2 linked regions of the Beijerinckia sp. 28-YEA-48 genome follow. Each later gene encodes a partner of the first gene's protein in a complex. Links are inferred from orthologs where the notes say so. Each region holds a gene or a part of one and is shown on either strand. Other genes may lie near its edges. The genes, in order: BLW50_RS13905 and xseA.

What was found.
Region 2: the proteins of BLW50_RS13905 (region 1) and xseA are in contact, whole or in part, in a cryo-EM structure (PDB 8TXR), measured with the Escherichia coli proteins. The link is inferred for Beijerinckia sp. 28-YEA-48 from one-to-one orthologs.

What each region holds. Positions count from the first base shown.
Region 1 is NZ_FNSI01000001.1:2,918,918-2,927,483, forward strand. Bases 2,131-5,057 are described here. They hold BLW50_RS13905 (exodeoxyribonuclease VII small subunit), read left to right. Parts: upstream 2,131-3,421; coding sequence 3,422-3,694; downstream 3,695-5,057. Other genes in these bases: BLW50_RS13900 (DUF2339 domain-containing protein), read left to right, coding at 2,131-3,398; BLW50_RS13910 (DUF2783 domain-containing protein), read right to left, coding at 3,714-3,935; BLW50_RS13915 (FAD-dependent oxidoreductase), read right to left, coding at 3,953-5,057. Also shown: BLW50_RS13895 (DnaJ C-terminal domain-containing protein), read right to left, coding at 1-415; more of BLW50_RS13900, read left to right, coding at 603-2,130; more of BLW50_RS13915, read right to left, coding at 5,058-5,551; hmgA (homogentisate 1,2-dioxygenase), read right to left, coding at 5,571-6,884; BLW50_RS13925 (MarR family winged helix-turn-helix transcriptional regulator), read left to right, coding at 6,993-7,475; BLW50_RS13930 (MBL fold metallo-hydrolase), read left to right, coding at 7,472-8,425; BLW50_RS13935 (GNAT family N-acetyltransferase), read right to left, coding at 8,422-8,566. UniProt on the Escherichia coli protein: Bidirectionally degrades single-stranded DNA into large acid-insoluble oligonucleotides, which are then degraded further into small acid-soluble oligonucleotides.
Region 2 is NZ_FNSI01000001.1:4,309,281-4,317,876, forward strand. Bases 2,581-5,537 are described here. They hold xseA (exodeoxyribonuclease VII large subunit), read right to left. Parts: upstream 4,885-5,537; coding sequence 3,277-4,884; downstream 2,581-3,276. Other genes in these bases: BLW50_RS20225 (DUF2461 domain-containing protein), read right to left, coding at 2,581-2,817; msrB (peptide-methionine (R)-S-oxide reductase MsrB), read right to left, coding at 2,820-3,254; BLW50_RS20240 (SRPBCC family protein), read right to left, coding at 4,942-5,394; BLW50_RS20245 (ArsR/SmtB family transcription factor), read right to left, coding at 5,384-5,537. In the rest of the region: BLW50_RS20210 (MFS transporter), read right to left, coding at 1-972; BLW50_RS20215 (RrF2 family transcriptional regulator), read left to right, coding at 1,087-1,629; BLW50_RS20220 (hypothetical protein), read right to left, coding at 1,746-2,099; more of BLW50_RS20225, read right to left, coding at 2,125-2,580; more of BLW50_RS20245, read right to left, coding at 5,538-5,758; rfaD (ADP-glyceromanno-heptose 6-epimerase), read right to left, coding at 6,225-7,202; BLW50_RS20260 (glycosyltransferase family 9 protein), read right to left, coding at 7,199-8,596. UniProt on the Escherichia coli protein: Bidirectionally degrades single-stranded DNA into large acid-insoluble oligonucleotides, which are then degraded further into small acid-soluble oligonucleotides.

The sequences.
Region 1 (8,566 bases):
CACGACGTGCCGGGCCGCCACGGCCGCGACGGCCGGAACTGAAAATATCGCTGAACAGATCGGACGGATCGAAGCCCGCACGGCCGCCAGCGCCACCGAATTCAAATTCGAAATGTTGCGAACCGTCGGGATTGCTCTGGCGACGGCCGGCGCCTGGATTGAATCCGCCGCCAAAACCTTCGAAGCCACGCGGCTTGCCTTCCGCGTCGATCTCACCGCGATCGAAGCTGGCGCGCTTCTTGTCGTCGCCAACGATCTCATAGGCCTGATTGGCCTCGGCGAATTTCTCCTGGGCCTTCGGGTCGGATTTGTTCTGATCGGGGTGATATTTCTTCGCCAGGCGCCGAAACGCCTTTTTGATCTCGTCCGCCGAGGCGGATTTCGACACCCCTAAAACCAAATAAGGATCACGCATTCAACGAGCCCACTTCCGGCTCCGCCCATGATCGGCGCGGCTACCTATGTCTCGGCCATGATTTGGGGGTGTGACCGACTGATTGCAAGCCAAACTAGCAAGTTGTGGGCCGTTTCGGTCAATTATGGGCGTTTTGTTGCGATGTGGGGCGGTCTGGGCAATGCTGCCGGCCCTGGAGCCGGAACTGATGGACGATTCTTTTTTTGTTTTCCTCGCCCTCGCCGGCCTGGTCCTCGTGGTCCTCGGTCCCGTCACCTTTTTCCTGACCTTGGGCGCGCGCGGTCGGGTTAGCGAGCTGGAACAGACGGTTCGCAGGCTCGAGTACCGGCTCCGGCGCGTCGAGGAGGCACCGCCAGAAGGTCGCACCGCACCGGCGGAAGCGGCCCCCGCAGCGCCCGTCCAACCGATCGAGACATTCGCCCCGGCCGAAAGGGCGTCGGAGCCGATGGAAGCCTTAGCTTCCGAAGCTGCCGTTCCGCCTGACGCCCCGACGGAAGCGGCCGCCGCCGCGCCGGCCCCCGCCCGCCCGTCGCGCAGCCTCGAAGAAAGTTTCGGCACCCGCTGGACGGTCTGGGTCGGCGGATTGGCGCTGGCCCTCGGCGCCCTGCTGCTGGTGCGCTATTCGATCGAGGCCGGACTTTTCGGGCCAGCGGCGCGCGTTGCCTTCGGCCTCATTCTCGCAGCAGCCCTGATCGTCGGCGGCGAAGTGTTGCGCCGGCGCGAGCCGCCCGTAGACACCGTCCCTGTCGCAGCCATGGCCAAGCCGAGCATTCCGGCCATGCTCACGGCCGCCGGCACGGTGGCTGCCTTCGGTGCGATCTACGCCGCCCACGCGCTTTACGGGTTCATCGGCCCTGCCCCCGCTTTCATCGCCCTGGGTGTGGTCGGCGTCGCCTGCATGTTCGCCTCGGCCCTGCATGGGCCGTCGCTCGCTGGCCTCGGCCTCGTCGGCGCCTTCGTCGCACCGCTGCTGGTCGACAGCGATGCTCCCAATCCCTGGCCGGTGGTGCTTTATCTCGCGGTGCTGACGGCGGTCGCTTATGGCCTGGCGCGGCTGCGCCTCTGGCTGTGGCTGGCCATCGCCGCAGCCGTCGGCGCTGCGCTTTGGGGGCTCGTCTTCGCCAGCCAGATCGAAGGCGGGGATGCCGGCCAGTTCTTCCCGGCGACGATGATCCACATCATCATACAGATGGCGCTCGCCGGCTATTTCCTGGCTTGGGATCCGTCACGCACGACCAGTGAGGAAGACGCTCGCCCCGATCCGATCGCCATCGCCGCGCCGCTGATCTTCGGCCTGCTGGCGATCGGTGCCCTGCTGGAAGGCAGTCTCGCCGGCCAGTTCGGCAATGGCTGGGTGCTGTTCTCAGCCCTCGCCATCGCGGCCCTGGCGCTGATCGGCTTCCTCGTCGCGCCTGCCGCGGCGGTATTCGCCGCTGCAGGCGTGCTGGCTCTGGTGACCGCGCGGCTGTGGCCGGCGACGATCACGCCCGACGCGCGCGGCACCCTGCCGGACTTCGCCGCAGACTTCTTCATCGGGCCGGTGCAGCCAAACCTGTTCATCGGCTTCTGCACCGTCGCCGCGCTGGCGATGCTGGCGCTGGGCGGCTGGCGCATGCTGATCGCGCGCCGCCTGCCGGTGGTGACGCTCTCGATCTACAGCGCGACAGCGGCGCTGACGCCACTCGCCGTTCTCATTGTTGCCTGGATGCGCATGGCGCAAGGCGAGCGCAGTTTCGCTTTCGCTGCCAGCGCGGCGGCTCTGGCGCTGATCTTTGTCGGCGCCGCGACCAAATTCCGCGACCTTGAAAGCCGAGGCGCTGACGAAACGCCAAACGCCCGCTTCGCCACCGGCGTTTTCGCCTCCGCGGCTATTGCCGCCCTCGCGCTCGGTTTCACCTTCGCGCTCAATGGTGGTGCGCTCGTCGTAGCGCTCGCGGTGGCCGCACTTGGCGCCGCCTATGTCGGCGTCAAACTCGAAATCCCGGCGCTGCGCTGGTGCGTCGCCGGCCTCGGTGTGATCATCGCCGCGCGGCTCGCCTGGGAACCGCGCGTCATCGCCCAGCCGGGCACGACGCCGATCTTCAACTGGCTACTCTATGGCTATGGCGTGCCGGCACTGGCCTTCGGTTATGCGGCGCGGCTCATGCGTCGTCATGGCGGTGAGGACACGCCGGTGCGTGTGGCCCAGGCGCTCACGATCCTGTTCGCCGCCTTCCTCGTCTTCTTCGAGATCCGGCATCTGATCAACGCGGGCGACCCCTTCGCCGCCGCCGCGCCGACGATCGAACAGGGCCTGCATGCGGTCGCCGCATTCTCCTTCGCCATCGTGCTGACGAAGCTCGACGCGGCGCGCTCATCCATCGTCTTCCGCATCGCCTCGCTCGGCTTTGGCGTATTGTCCTTCGCCTATGCCATCATCGGTCTCGGCGGCTTCGGCAATCCGTATTTCTCGTGGCAGCCGGTAGAGGGCGGCACGATCTTCAACGCCTTGCTGATCGCTTATCTGTTGCCGGCGATCCTCGCCTTTGTGCTATCGCTCGTCGCCAACGGCGTGCGCCCGGCCTGGTATGTGACCATGGCGCGCGTCGTCGCCATCCTGCTCGTCTTTGGCTATCTGACGCTGGAAACCCGACGGCTGTTCCAGGGGCCTTATCTCGGCTTGCTGCGTCACACCAGCGGCGCCGAATTCTATGCCTATTCGGCGGTCTGGCTCGCCTTCGGCGTCGTTCTGCTCGCCTGGGGCCTGCTGCGGGGATCGCGCGAGGCGCGCCTGGCCTCGGCAGTGTTCGTCGCCATCAGCGTGCTGAAAGTGTTCCTCTTCGATCTCGCTGGCCTTGAGGGCATTCTGCGGGCGCTGAGCTTCATCGGCCTGGGCGCCGTGCTGATCGGCATCGGCCTCGTTTACCAGAAACTGGTGTTCGTGCGGCCGGCATCGACCCCAGAAAATGCGCCGACGGATCGCCCGCCCGGCGCCGCGCCGTGATAGACTGGCGGAAATGACGAATCTTGACAGACAAAGGTAAAGACGTGGCTGAATCCCAGAACGATATCGCGAAACTTCCGTTCGAAGAGGCGTTGAAGGAACTCGAATCCATCGTATCGCAACTCGAAAGCGGACAGGTCTCGCTCGACAAATCGATCGAGCTTTACGAACGTGGCGAAAAGCTCAAAGCCCATTGCGAAACGCTGCTTAAGAATGCCGAAGCCCGGATCGAGAAAATTTCGCTGGGCAATGACGGCAAGCCCAAGGGCTCCGAGCCGCTCGACGTCGAGAAGTAGCTTCGGACATCCACGCAAATCAGGCGGGCGTCTTGCGCTCGCCTGTCGTCAATGTGGTTTTGGCGAGTTCAATCGCCTGCGCCAGCACCTCGCTGTCGCCGATGTGATTGGCGAGAATCAGGATCAAAGCCGAGTTCAGCTCCGCGCTCTCCGCATCGCCTAAGCTGCGGTGGGCGTCGATGAGCAGGCGATAGGCGCTGTCGGGATCGGGGAAGCGGCTGTCGATTCGCAGATCGGTCATGATCCCTCGGTCTTGCTTCAATGGCCGCGCAGGCGGCGGCGTGCCGCCGCGATCAAAGCCGCATCGGTTTTGCGCCAGCGGGCGGTAAGATGCTGATCGGGCCGGAAGAGGAAAACCGCGTCATCACCGGCATCGAGCCGTTGCCGCAGCAGGCCGCGCCGATCGTGAAAATCCTGGCCTTCGCGCAGAACGCGACAATCAGCCTGCAGCCTGGTCCCGAAAGCCACGAGCGTCTCAGCGCCGCCGAGAAGATCGAGAAACCAGATCGGCTTGCCATCCGCATCTTCCACCGGCGCGTCGGGCGCCGGGGCGCCGAGCTGCGCGACACCGTTCCAGCGATCGATATCGGGGGTCGAGAGCGACGTATCGTGCACGGTGGCGATCGATAGCCGCCCGGAATTGATCAAGCGTTGCGCAAACGGCGCACTGCGCGCCAATGCCAGGGTGGCGTCGCGGAAGCGCACCTCCTGCGGGCTGCGCGGCGCGATGAAATCGGTCGAGCGTGTCGAATGGCGAATGTTCTCCTGGGCCGCTTGCGAGCGCTCCGCGTGATAGCTGTCGATCAGAGTTTCCGGCGCTTCGCCGTTGAGCACCAGGGTCAATTTCCAGGCGAGGTTCTCCGCGTCCTGAATACCGGAATTGGCGCCGCGCGCGCCGAAGGGCGACACCTGATGAGCGCTGTCGCCAGCAAAGACCACGCGCCCATGGACGAAGCGATCGATGCGCCGACACTGGAAGGAATAGAGCGACACCCATTCCAGCTCGAAACGATCATGGCCCAGCATCTGCTTGAGGCGCGGCACAACTTTCTCCGGCCGCTGCTCGTCGGCTGGATCGGCATCGGGCCCGAGCTGCAGATCGATGCGCCAAATATCGTCAGGCTGCTTGTGCAGCAGCGCCGAATGTCCCCCGTGAAACGGCGGCTCGAACCAGAACCAACGTTCCGGCGGAAAGTCGCCCGTCATTTTCACGTCGGCGATGAGGAAACGATCCTCGAAACTCTCACCGCGCCATTCAAGCCCCAGGAGACCGCGCAGAGTTGAGCGCGGTCCATCGGCCGCGATCACCCAGGCGCCGGATAGGCGATAGTCGCCCTCCGGCGTCCTCACCTGCACCGTGGCGCCATCATTGCCCTGCTCGATGCCAATAACCTTGTTGCGCCAGCGCAAATCGACGCCCAGCGCCAAGGCCCGCTCGACCAGGAAATGTTCGAGATAATATTGCTGCAGGTTGATGAAGGCTGGCATGGCATGGCCATCTTCCGGCAACAGATCGAACTGCCAGACCAGCGCATCCTTGAAGAAGACCTTGCCAACCTTCCAGACGACGCCTTTGTCGAGACAGGGTTGCGCCACGCCCAGACGCCCCAGCACTTCCAAGGTGCGCTTGGAATAGCAGATGCCGCGCGACCCCTCGCCGATGCGATCGGCATCATCGAGCAGCACCACTTTGATGCCACGCAAAGTGAGATCGATGGCGGCGGCGAGGCCGACCGGCCCCGCGCCGACAATCACCACCGGATAGTGCCGTGGTTCAGCCGCGTCCTGATCAGGCGAGCGGCGATAGCCAAACTGATAGCGCGCGCGATGGTCGGGAGTGGAATGCGTTGGCGCCATCCTCTCCCTCCCCTTCACATCATTTCGGATCGCGTCGCGACGGATCGAAATGTTTCTTCAATCCGTTCCAGCAGTCAATATAGGTTTTATCAAGCGTGGAGAGTTCGGAGGCGAATTTCGTCAGGCGCTGCGGATAACGCGTCTCGAACATGAAGGCCATGGTGCCGGTGAGCTTCACCGGCTTCAACTCCACTGTGGTCGCGTGTTCGAAGGCAGTGTCGTCAGGCCCATGCGGCAGCATGCAATTGTGCAGGCTGATGCCACCCGGCACGAAGCCTTCCGGCTTGGCGTCATAGACGCCATAGATCAGGCCCATGAACTCGGACATGATGTTGCGATGATACCATGGTGGCCGGAAGGTGTTTTCCATCACCAGCCAGCGCTCGGGGAAGATGACGAAATCGATATTGGCAGTGCCGGCGCTTTCAGACGGCGACGTCAAAACCGTGAAGATCGACGGATCCGGGTGGTCGAACGAGGTCGAGCCGATGGTGGCGAAACGGCGTAGATCGTATTTATAGGGCGCGTAATTGCCATGCCAGGCGACGATGTCGAGCGGCGATTGGCCGATCTGCGTGCGATAGAGCTCGCCACCCCATTTCAGATAGAGCGTCGCCTCTTCCTCGCGGTCCTCGTAAGCGGCGACCGGCGTGAGGAAATCGCGCGCATTGGCCAGGCAGTTGGCGCCGATGGGGCCACGTGGCGGCAAAGTGAAGGCGCCGCCATAGTTTTCGCAGATATAGGCGCGGGCCGGGCCATTGATCAGCTCGACGCGGAAGATGATGCCGCGCGGGATGATGCAGATTTCGCCCGGCTCGATGTCGATCACACCGAATTCGGTGGCGAAGCGCAGGGACTTTTCCTGCGCGACAAAAAGCATTTCGCCATCGGCATTGAAGAAATATTCGCGCTCCATCGACTTCGTCACCAAAGCCAGATGGGCCGCCATGCCAGCGCGCGTGTCGCTGTCGCCCGCCGTCGTCATCGTGCGCAGCCCCTCGATGAAGGTAAGCGGCGTCTCGGGCAATGGCACCGGCCCCCAACGCAATTGCCCAACGGGCAATGTGCTTTCCTCGCGCGCTGCTGGGGCCGAGCGCAGAAGCCCTTTGTCGATCTGCTCAAAGCGGCCGGAATGTTTGACGCTCGGGCGAATGCGATAGGCCCAAGAACGCTGGTTCTCGCCATGCGGCGCCGTGAAGGCGGTGCCGGAGAGCTGTTCAGCATAAAGACCATAGGGGCATTTCTGCGGCGAGTTGCGGCCGACAGGCAGCGCGCCGGGCAAAGCCTCGGTCTCGAATGAATTGCCGAAGCCGGACATATAGCGGAGGCTCATGGTCCTCTCCCTTTAGTTTCCAGGTTACTTGAATTTCCGGGTTGCTTGAGTTTTCAAGTTGCCAAAATCAGTTGCATATGAAACTAATTTCGTCAACAGGGTTATGCCATGGCCACGCGTCGTCTCATTTTGTCGGAATTCCTGCCCTACCGGCTGAGCATCACCATGCAGGCCGTGTCGGAGGGCCTGGCCACCCGCTATTCCCACGAATTCGGCATTACCGTGCCGGAATGGCGAGTGATTTCAGCACTCGGTGAGCATCAGGAGATGACCGCGCGCGACATCGCCCTGCATGCGCGCATGAACAAGACCATGGTGTCGCGGGCGGTGGCGACGTTGTTGCAGCGCAATGTCATCAGCCGCCGCGAAAACAGCGGCGATCGGCGCGAGGCCTTTCTGAAACTGGCCCGGCGAGGCCATGACATTTACGCGGCCATCGTGCCCATGGCGCTCGACTATGAACGCAAGCTTTTGCGCGACCTGCCGAAAGCAGACATCGCCTTGCTTGACAAGACTTTGACGCTGCTGCTGCATCGGGCGGACGAAGAGGCGCGCGCCATCAACTGCGAGATCGACGGAGACACGGAATGAGCGGCAAGGCATTCGCTTCCACCGGCGACATGGCGGCAAAAAACGTCACCTTCGGTGAGATCGGCCCTGGTCTCTACGCCTACACCGCCGAAGGCGATCCCAACTCGGGCATCATCGTCGGCGACGACTGCTGCATGGTGATCGATGCACAGGCGACACCGGGCATGGCGCATCAGGTGATCGAACGGGTGCGGCAGGTCACCGATAAGCCGATCCGCTATGTGGTGCTGTCACATTATCACGCCGTGCGTGTGCTTGGCGCATCGGCCTATAGCGGCGCCTCGATCGTCGCCTCGGATGAAACGCGCCGGCTGATCGTCGAACGCGGACAGCAGGATTGGGATTCCGAATACGGCCGCTTTCCCCGACTGTTCCAGGATGCGCAAAGCATTCCCGGCCTGACCTGGCCCAGCTTCACGTTCGAAAACAACATGTCGGTATGGCTCGGCAAGCGCGAGGTGCGCCTGATGCATCTGGGCGCCGGGCATACGTCAGGTGATATCGTCGCCTGGGTGCCGGACGCCCAAGCCATATTTTCTGGCGATCTCGTCGAATATCATTCGGCTTGCTACTGTGGCGATGCGCATCTGCGGGCATGGCCGCAGACATTAAACAATATCGCGGGCTTCGCGCCGGAAGCGATCGTACCCGGCCGGGGTGACGCCCTGAAAGGGCGTGGCACGGTGCGGGAGGCATTGGCGATGACGCGCGATTTCGTCAATGCGCTCTATGGCGCGGCTGAACTCTCGGTGGCCAGGGGCCGCAGTTTGAAAGAAACCATGGCGGCGACGCGCGCGACGATGGACCAACGCTTTGGTTCGTTCGCCATCTATGAACATTGCTTGCCCTTCAATGTGGCGCGCGCTTTCGACGAAGCCTCAGGGATAGATGATCCGGTGATCTGGACGGCGGAGCGCGATCGCGAAATGTGGGCGGCGCTACAGGGTTAGCTTGTCGCCGCCCGATCTGGAGTGCTGGATTGATCGCATCGGCTCAGGAGGGGCAAATCGCGCCATCCATAAGCAACCTCGATCAGAACAGCTTCACCGCGCTTGTCCTCTTTCTGGCCGACCACCTGCCCACCGAGCTGC
Region 2 (8,596 bases), 1.4 Mb from region 1 along the record:
CGTTCCGATGATGAAAATCGAACGTCGACCATTTCGATCAGCCCATCGACCCCAGATCGGAATGCAGATGAACCAAAGGATGCTGCCGCAGGTCACTCCCAGAAGAAGCATTGAGCGATCGAGATTAAGCGCCGCCGTGCCATAGGAGAGCGAAAATACGCTCCAGACGTAGGAAACCGTGGACGCCGAACAGATCGCTAGCGCCGTGAGAATGATCCTGAACCAATTATTCCTAAGCGCTTCGATCCCCGGCGCGGAAACAATCTCCCGCTTCTTCTTGGCCCTAAGAAAGTGCGGCGTTTCGGCGATTCTCAAACGGATCACCAGCCCGAATGCAACGAGAATGAAACTCAGAAGAAACGGAATGCGCCATGCCCAGCTGGTGAATGTTTCCGGCGAAGTGACCGCCGTCGTCGTGAAGAATGCCAGATTGGCCAGCACCGTCCCAGCCGGGACACCCATCTGCGGAAAGCTGCCATAGAAGTTCATGCGGTGCGCCGATGAATGCTCGACTGAAATAAGGACCGCTCCTCCCGTTTCGCCGCCCAACGCAATACCCTGCAGAAGTCGCAGCCCCACGAGCAAAATCGGAGCTGCTATTCCAATCGTTTCATAAGTCGGGAGAAGACCAATGAAAGCTGTCGAGCCGCCCATGATGAGCATCGATACGATCAGTGTTTCCTTGCGGCCGAGTTTGTCGCCGAAATGACCGAAAATGAGCCCGCCAACGGGGCGGGCGGCAAATCCGACGACATAAGCGGCAAAAGCCGCAAGTGTTCCGGCCACCGGATCAAGGCCTGGAAAGAACTGCTTGTTGAAGATCAGCGCTGCGGCCGTCCCATACAGAATGAAATCATACCATTCGATAGTTGCCCCTATAAGACTGGCGGCGGCCACGCCTGACATGTTTTGTGTCGGCGGACCTGCGACCCTCACTTCAGACGCGACGTCGGTCGCGCTCGATTCTGACATTTCTCCCACCCTCTCCTCCAAATTCTAGATATCTTATATCTAGAATAATCTGGATGGCCAGTATCCAGGTTGCAACTATTGTTTTCGGGATATATTTATTGCCGGGTCTTATGAATGGACGCTCAACGCCGGTCCGCCAAAGGCAAAGCCACAGAAGAAGCAGGTGCCACAATGAAAATGAGCGAAGGGGTCGAATGGGCAACACATTGCTGCCTGACGCTGGCTTGGCTGGAAGACGAAACCGATACCGCTATCCCAACGGCGACCTTGGCTGCAGCCTTCGATTTACCCGCTCACTATCTCAACAAGTTTCTCCAGGCCCTGGCGCGCGCTAATATTTTGGTTTCGACGGTTGGCCCCAAAGGCGGCTTCAGACTGGCGCGTCGGCCAGAAAAAATTACCTTGCTTGATGTCGTGAACGCCATTGAAGGCGAGGATGAAGCATTTCGTTGCACCGAGATCCGGCGACGCGGAGCCGGCGTTACAGGCAAGTCCAGCGAATTCGGCCGGCCGTGCGGTATCGCTGTCGCGATGAAAAAAGCCGATCAAGCTTGGCGCAACGCTTTGGCGGCGCAAACCGTTCGGGACTTGATGGGGCCAAAATCCGCAGCGGGCGCCGCCCGCATGCAGTGCTGGTACGCCTCGCGAAGCCGGTGAGAGAGAGCGATTCTGATCTAGCCGACAGAATCGGAATCGAAGTGCTCAAAACTCAAAGCAAGGGCCTCGGTTCGAAACCGAGGCCCTTGGCTTATTGTTTTACGGCGGTGTTCGCCTCACCTGGCCCGCTGCTGCTGAGCCTGCGGCGCGGGCTTTGGCGCCAACGGATCAGCGGGGTTGAGCTGGCGCGGCTGGTAGTTCGTACGCACCAGGCGGCCGTTCTTGCCCATGAGAACGAACAGGCGATTGCCGCCATCGTCCTGGATGCCATAGATGTCCTGAGCGGTCTCGCCAAAGCCGCTCGAGGACTGCTGCTGCAATTTACAGCCCAGCGCGTTCTGGATGCTTTCCAGGGTCGCTCCGGGGCGAAGAGTGGCCGCCTTCTCCTTGCTGATCGAGCAAGGCGCGGCCTGCGCGCCAGCCACGGAAGCGATTGCAAAAGCAAAGAAAACTGCAATAGACGTCTTCATATTTCCCTCATCAATCCTGCTTTTCCTAATCCATCGCCGCCCAGCCGAACTTCAGCAACGGCAAAGTGGTCTTGGCAAAATCCGCAGCGGTCGCCACGAGTTTCGGTCCATCCAAAATTATTTTGTCGGCAATCGGCATGCGGACGATGAAATTACGCGATCGCAAGGCCGGCGACAATTTGTCGTCAACCTCCTGAAAGCCCTGTGGATTGCGCTTCAGAGCTTCGTTGGTCGACAATTCCAGCCCCGCGTCCTGGAGCTTGCCCTCGATGCCAAGCCAGGCCGTGCGCTTGGCGACGATGGCCTTGCGCATGGCGAGCAGTTGCGGCGGCTCGGGATGATAGAAGCCGGCGGCCAGGAAACAGCCCTCCGGTGAAATGTGGGTGTAGAGCAGGCCGGGCGAGCCCTTGGTGCCAGTGCGCGTCAGCACGCAGCCCGCATTGGTCTTGTAGGGCTGCTTGTTCTTGGAAAAGCGTACATCGCGGTTGAGACGGAAGATCGCCCGTTTCGGCTCGCCCTTCAGCGGCAGCTTGCGCGCGCCAAACTCGACCGACAGCGCCGCGACATAAGCCTCCAGCGGCTCTTTGACGGCGCTGACATAGAGCGCACGGTTCTCCTCGAACCATTCGCGTGTCTGGTGGAAGCCCAGCGCCTTGAGGAATTTCAAGGTGTCTGGAACGAAGCCGGGAAAGGCCGGCGCAATGGTCTTCGGCGGCATCGTTATTGGGTGTCCGGCTCGAAGCGCAGCGCCACGCCGTTCATGCAATAGCGATCGCCCGTCGGGCGCGGGCCATCGGGAAAGACATGGCCAAGATGGCCGCCACATCCGGCGCAATGCACTTCCGTGCGCATCATGAAAAGGCTGCGGTCGACGGTGGTTTCGATCGCATCGGTGAGCGGCTCGAAAAAGCTCGGCCAGCCGGTGCCCGATTCGAATTTCGTCTCCGCATTGAACAGGCTGCGGCCGCAGCCGGCGCAATGAAAAACGCCTTGGCGCTTTTCCATGTTTAGCGGGCTGGTGCCAGCGCGTTCGGTGCCGTGGTGGCGCAACACGTCATAGGCCTGCGGCGACAGTTGCGCGCGCCATTCCGCGTCGCTCTTGGCGACGGGGAATGTCTTCTCTTCCGTCGGTGCGGATTTTCCAAACAACGCCATGGCCTCGTTCCTCAGCGGACTGTCAAAACAACGAACCCTGATCTTTCGCCGGCGTGACACGCCCGGGTTTTTGCGGCTTCGCCACGGCGGGCGCCTCACCCTCGGCCTGCGCCTTCACATGACCATCGGCGAGTTCGATGTCGAGCACGGTGCCTGGCGTGAGCGCCATGATGGAGCGCACCGGCGTGCCGGAGGCATCGCGCACCAAAGCAAAACCGCGCGCCAGCACGTTGCGATAGCTGAAGGAAGCCAGCAATTGCGTCATGGAGCGCAGCAGCTCCTGCCGACGCGGAACGACGATGCGTGCACATTGCGCAAGCCGCTTGTCGAGATCCGCGATGCGCAGGCGCTGGGTGCCGATCCGCTCGCTGGCGTTGTGGACGCGATGGCGCATGGCGGTGCGCAGACGGTCGCTTTTCACCCGCAGATCGCTCGCGCGGCGCTCAGTGAACAATCCAGGCCTGGCCAGCGCGACATGGCGGCCGACCAGCGCATCGAACTGGGCGCGCCGCCGTGCCATTTCGGCCTGCGGCGAATGTTTGGCCAAGAGGCTCGCCAGGCGGCCGAGGCGGAGTTGGCGCGCATTGATCGTCTGATGCAGCCGCGCCGGCAGGATTTCCGCCGCACGATCGAGACGCTGACGCGGCAGCGCCAACAGATCCTCGGCATTGGGGAGCGCGCGCGCCAAAGCCCGGAGATCGCTGCGGCGACGTTCGAACAAGCGGGCGCGGGCACTGAGGATACGGCTTTCAAGCGATGCCACCTGCGCCAGGAGATCGCTGCGCACCGGCACGCACATTTCCGCCGCCGCCGTCGGTGTCGGTGCGCGCTTGTCGGCGGCGTGATCGATGAGGGTCCAGTCGGTCTCGTGGCCGACGGCTGAGATCAGCGGAATCATGCTGCCGGCGGCAGCGCGCACGACGATCTCGTCGTTGAAGCCCCACAGGTCTTCGAGCGAACCACCACCGCGCGCGACAATGATGACATCGGGACGCGGCAGGGCCCCGCCTTCCGGCAGCGCGTTGAAACCATCGATGGCGGCGGCGACTTCAGCGGCGCTGGTCTCGCCCTGCACGCGCACCGGCCAGACCAGAACGCGCGTCGGGAACCGATCGGCGAGACGATGCAGGATGTCGCGAATCACCGCGCCGGTCGGTGAGGTGACGACGCCGATGACACGCGGCAGGAAGGGCAGCAATTGCTTGCGCGCTTCATCGAACAGGCCTTCGGCGCCTAGGCGCTTGCGCCGCTCCTCGAGCTGCGCAAGCAGCGCGCCGACGCCGGCCGGCTCGATCGATTCGACGACGATCTGATAGGCGGATTTGCCGGGCCAGGTGGTGATCTTCCCGGTGGCAATCACCTCCATGCCTTCTTCCGGCTTCACCCGCAGGCGGCCGTAAGTGCCCTTCCAGATGACCGCATCGATGCGCGCGCCTTCGTCCTTCAGTGAAAAATAGCAATGGCCGGACGAATGTGGGCCGCGCCAGCCCGAAATTTCGCCGCGCACTTTCACATAGCCGAAACGATCCTCGATGGTGCGCTTGAGCGCGCCAGAGAGTTCCGAAACCGTGACTTCGGCGGCATTGCTCGGGGCGGCGGGTTTTGTCTGCGATTCTGCTCGGGCGACCATGGCTCTGAATATGGGGGATTCGCCCGCTCGGCAAAAGGCGCCTGATCGTTTTGGGGCCTATTCGACGGGTTCGCCTCGAGTCTGGCTCAGAACCTTGCCCAGATTATCGAGAATCGTCCCCCAGCCGGCCTGGGTGCGCGCCTGGTAATCCGGCAAAACGCCTTCATGGGTCAGTGTCAGCAGGCATCCTGAGCCCTGTGGGGCGATTTCCACCGTCACCCGAGTGAAATCGGCCGAGAATTGCGGCACGCCGAAGCTGAACACCAGCCGGCGCGGCCGCTCGATCTCCAGATATTCGCCTTTATGGATCACATCGACGCCATCGCGCCGGTCGACGAAGAGAAATTGGCCGCCGACCCGCGCATCGATCTCCGCCGTCACCATCTGGCCGGTGGCGGTGGCGAAGAGGAATTGGCTGGCTTTCGCCGGGTCGAGCCACGCATCGAACACCCGCTCGACCGAGGCGGAGAAAACATGGGTGACCTGAATCCGGTGCCGCTCATCGTCCATGGGGTTGTTCCTCAGTTTTGGCGGCTACGCCCTCGACTTGGTCCTCAGCTTTCAGCAGCGCATCGAGCGCCTGCAGACGCGCCGCCCAGACGCCCTGTTGATCGGCGATCCAGCGGCCCAGCGCCTCCATGGGGCGTGGATCAAGCGCAAGAATATGCTCGCGGCCGACCCGGCGGCGATGCACGAGACGGGCGTTTTCCAGCACTTTTATGTGTTTCGATACCGCATTGAGCGAGATCGCATAGGGCTTGGCGATTTCGGTAACCCTGAGATCGCCGCCGCCCAGCCGCTGCAGAATGGCGCGCCGGGTCGGGTCAGCGAGTGCCGCGAGGGTGGTGTCAAAAGCGGGTTCGACTTGGATCATGGCATATATTCAACCTTATAGTTGAATATTTACGCACATTGTTTTCGCAGTCAAGTTCATAACCGCGCTATCAATCTTGCCAGCCGCTGGCGTGTGTGTCACAAGGCGCGCGCTTTCAGATTTACGGCCCTGCGCCGACGAAGCATGCTGCCGTAGCTCAGTGGTAGAGCACTCCCTTGGTAAGGGAGAGGTCGAGAGTTCGATCCTCTCTGGCAGCACCAGTTTTTCTTGTTATTTCAATTGGATCGGGCGGCCACTCCCTTTCCTTAGGGAACAAAGACGCCTCTCGACGGCAAGTCCGAGGAATCTTTGTCGCTTAGCCAATCCGCGCGCAAGTACGCTCCAAAGCGATTGTCAGCTGAATATGGGATCGCGCCCCGGCGGGAAGCGGGGGGCGCTTCAAATTTGTGGTCTCGCTATTCACGTCGGCTTCCGCCTCGTCGGGCCAGGCCGGCGAGCATACAGCCTACCGATATCTGTCCGCGTTCTTCAGAACTGTGACATAGCGCGCCACGCCTTCCTCAACATTGAGGAAAGGTGCGGCATATCCTGCCGCCCGCAGATTGCTCATCGAGGCCTGCGTGAAATATTGATATCGCTCACGCAGTTCCTCGGGCATCGGCACATAGTTGATCTGCGGCTCTCGTCCGCAAGCCTTGAACAGAGCTTCCATCAACTGACGGAAACTCGCCGCCTGTCCCGTGCCAACATTAAACAAGCCGACACTGGGGCCGTGCTCCAAGAACCAAAGCGCCACTTCGACGGCGTCATCAACGTGAACAAAATCACGTAACTGACCGCCGTCCTGATAATCGCTTCTATGGCTTTTAAACAGGTCGATCGGTTGACCGCTGATCGCTCTTTCGAAGTTCTTGCCAACCACCGAAGTCATCGAACCTTTATGGTATTCATTGGGACCATAAACGTTGAAGAACTTAAGACCGATGCACTTCGGCGGCAACGGCAGACCCGCGCTGACACGCTCCGCGACGACGAGATCGATCTGATGTTTGCTCCAGCCATAAAGATTGAGAGGCTTAAGCTGGCGCAACTCCGAGAAAGAGAAATCATCCGTAAAGCCGTCATCGCCATTGCCATATGTCGCTGCGGATGACGCGTAAATCAAAGGGACCTGAGCCTGTGCGCACCAGTCGATCAATTCAAGCGTATAGAGGAAATTGGTGCGCATGATTTCGTCGCCATTCGTCGCCGTCGTCGACGAATTCGCGCCCATGTGAATAATCGCGCTGGGCTTCAAACGGTCCAATCGCCGCGTCAGATCTTCCGGGAAGACAAACTCCCGAAACATCCGTTTGCGCAAATTCTGCCAACGGCTATCCGAACCAAGCCAATCGCACACCGCGATATCGTTGATCCCCTTTTCGTTCAGCCGGGTGACAATATTCGAGCCGATGAATCCCGCGGCGCCCGTCACGACAATCATTGTATCTCCACTACTTTAGCGCCGTTCAGCATGCGCGAAATGCCTTCGATGACATCGGACGGCTTTATGCTGGTTAGACATATCAGGTCTTTACCACATTCGGAGGGGTCCTGTATCCCGCACCCGCAACACGGTGTTCGCCTCGAGATGATTAGGCCTTCGCCGTCCTGGCCCCATTCATTCCAATTCACCTGGCACATATGAATGCTGACGACCTTAGCCCCTCGGACCGCGGCAAGATGTTTGGGTCCCGTATCATTTCCAACGACCACGCCAGCGAAGGACAGCAATGCGTCCATATGATCAAAGGGCAACAACCCCTCAATGATCTGAATGCCACCGTGAGATTTCAACTCGGCCGTTACCGTGGCCGGCAACGGGTCATCCGCGAAAAAGACAACCGGCAGTCCCAGCTCCTGACGGCAGCGAATAGCCGTCGCAACGAAATTCTCGAGAGGCCATCTCTTGATCGCCAATCTCGCGCCACTGTGCAGAACGATGTAGCGACCTTGTTGCAAACCATAATTTGCAAGAACTGACGAAAGACCCGGACGCGGTGGGAGCCTTTCAGGCTGGGGCGATGCAACAACACCCAGCGACTCAACCAGACTCCTCAACATCGTCGTATGCGATGCTTTTTCCCGCCGATTGATAGGATCACGCGTGCTGGCCTCAACGGCCAGGTCAAGAAATGCAAAGACCGTCGGATTGAACCCGACGAGATAACGCGCGTTCAGCATCTTCAAAACCGGCCTGGAATCAGCCCCCGGAGACAGATCTACAGCCAGATCCACGGGCATCTCCGCAAATCTGGCGCGCAGCTGATCCTCGTCGCTCTTGCTCAAATGACGCGTTCTGGTCGCGTGATCATAGGGAAAGGCAACCGCGACAACCTCACTGAACATGCCCAGCGTTTCAACGAGCGGTTTGTTCGCTGGCGTCACGAGTGCAATAAATTCGCTCGACGGCAAGATCTCCCTGATCCGAAGCATCGCCGGCATCGACGTGGCGACGTCGCCAAGCTGATCAAGCCGCATGATGACGACCCGGCGCAACGGTTCCTGGAATACGGAGCGATTGGCGGGACGGACCATGGATGGCAACGCCAGAACACGTTCGACAGCAGAACGTCTTTCCTTCGGATCAGCCCTAGGAATAATGGCGTCAGACACATCTAAAGCATGGGTGCCCGCGCTATTATCTACGTAAGCGGCCCAATCGGCGCGCAAAGCCGCGCCCGCATTGAAGTCCACCGACATTGAAATGTTGACAAATCCATTGGGGAAATTCGAAACGTCTGCCCAGACATTGCAATAATAAAGATGCATGCCTTGCGCGTCGGTGGCCGCAATATCAGGCGTCACCTGCTCGGCAATCTCACCATTCAGTCGAAC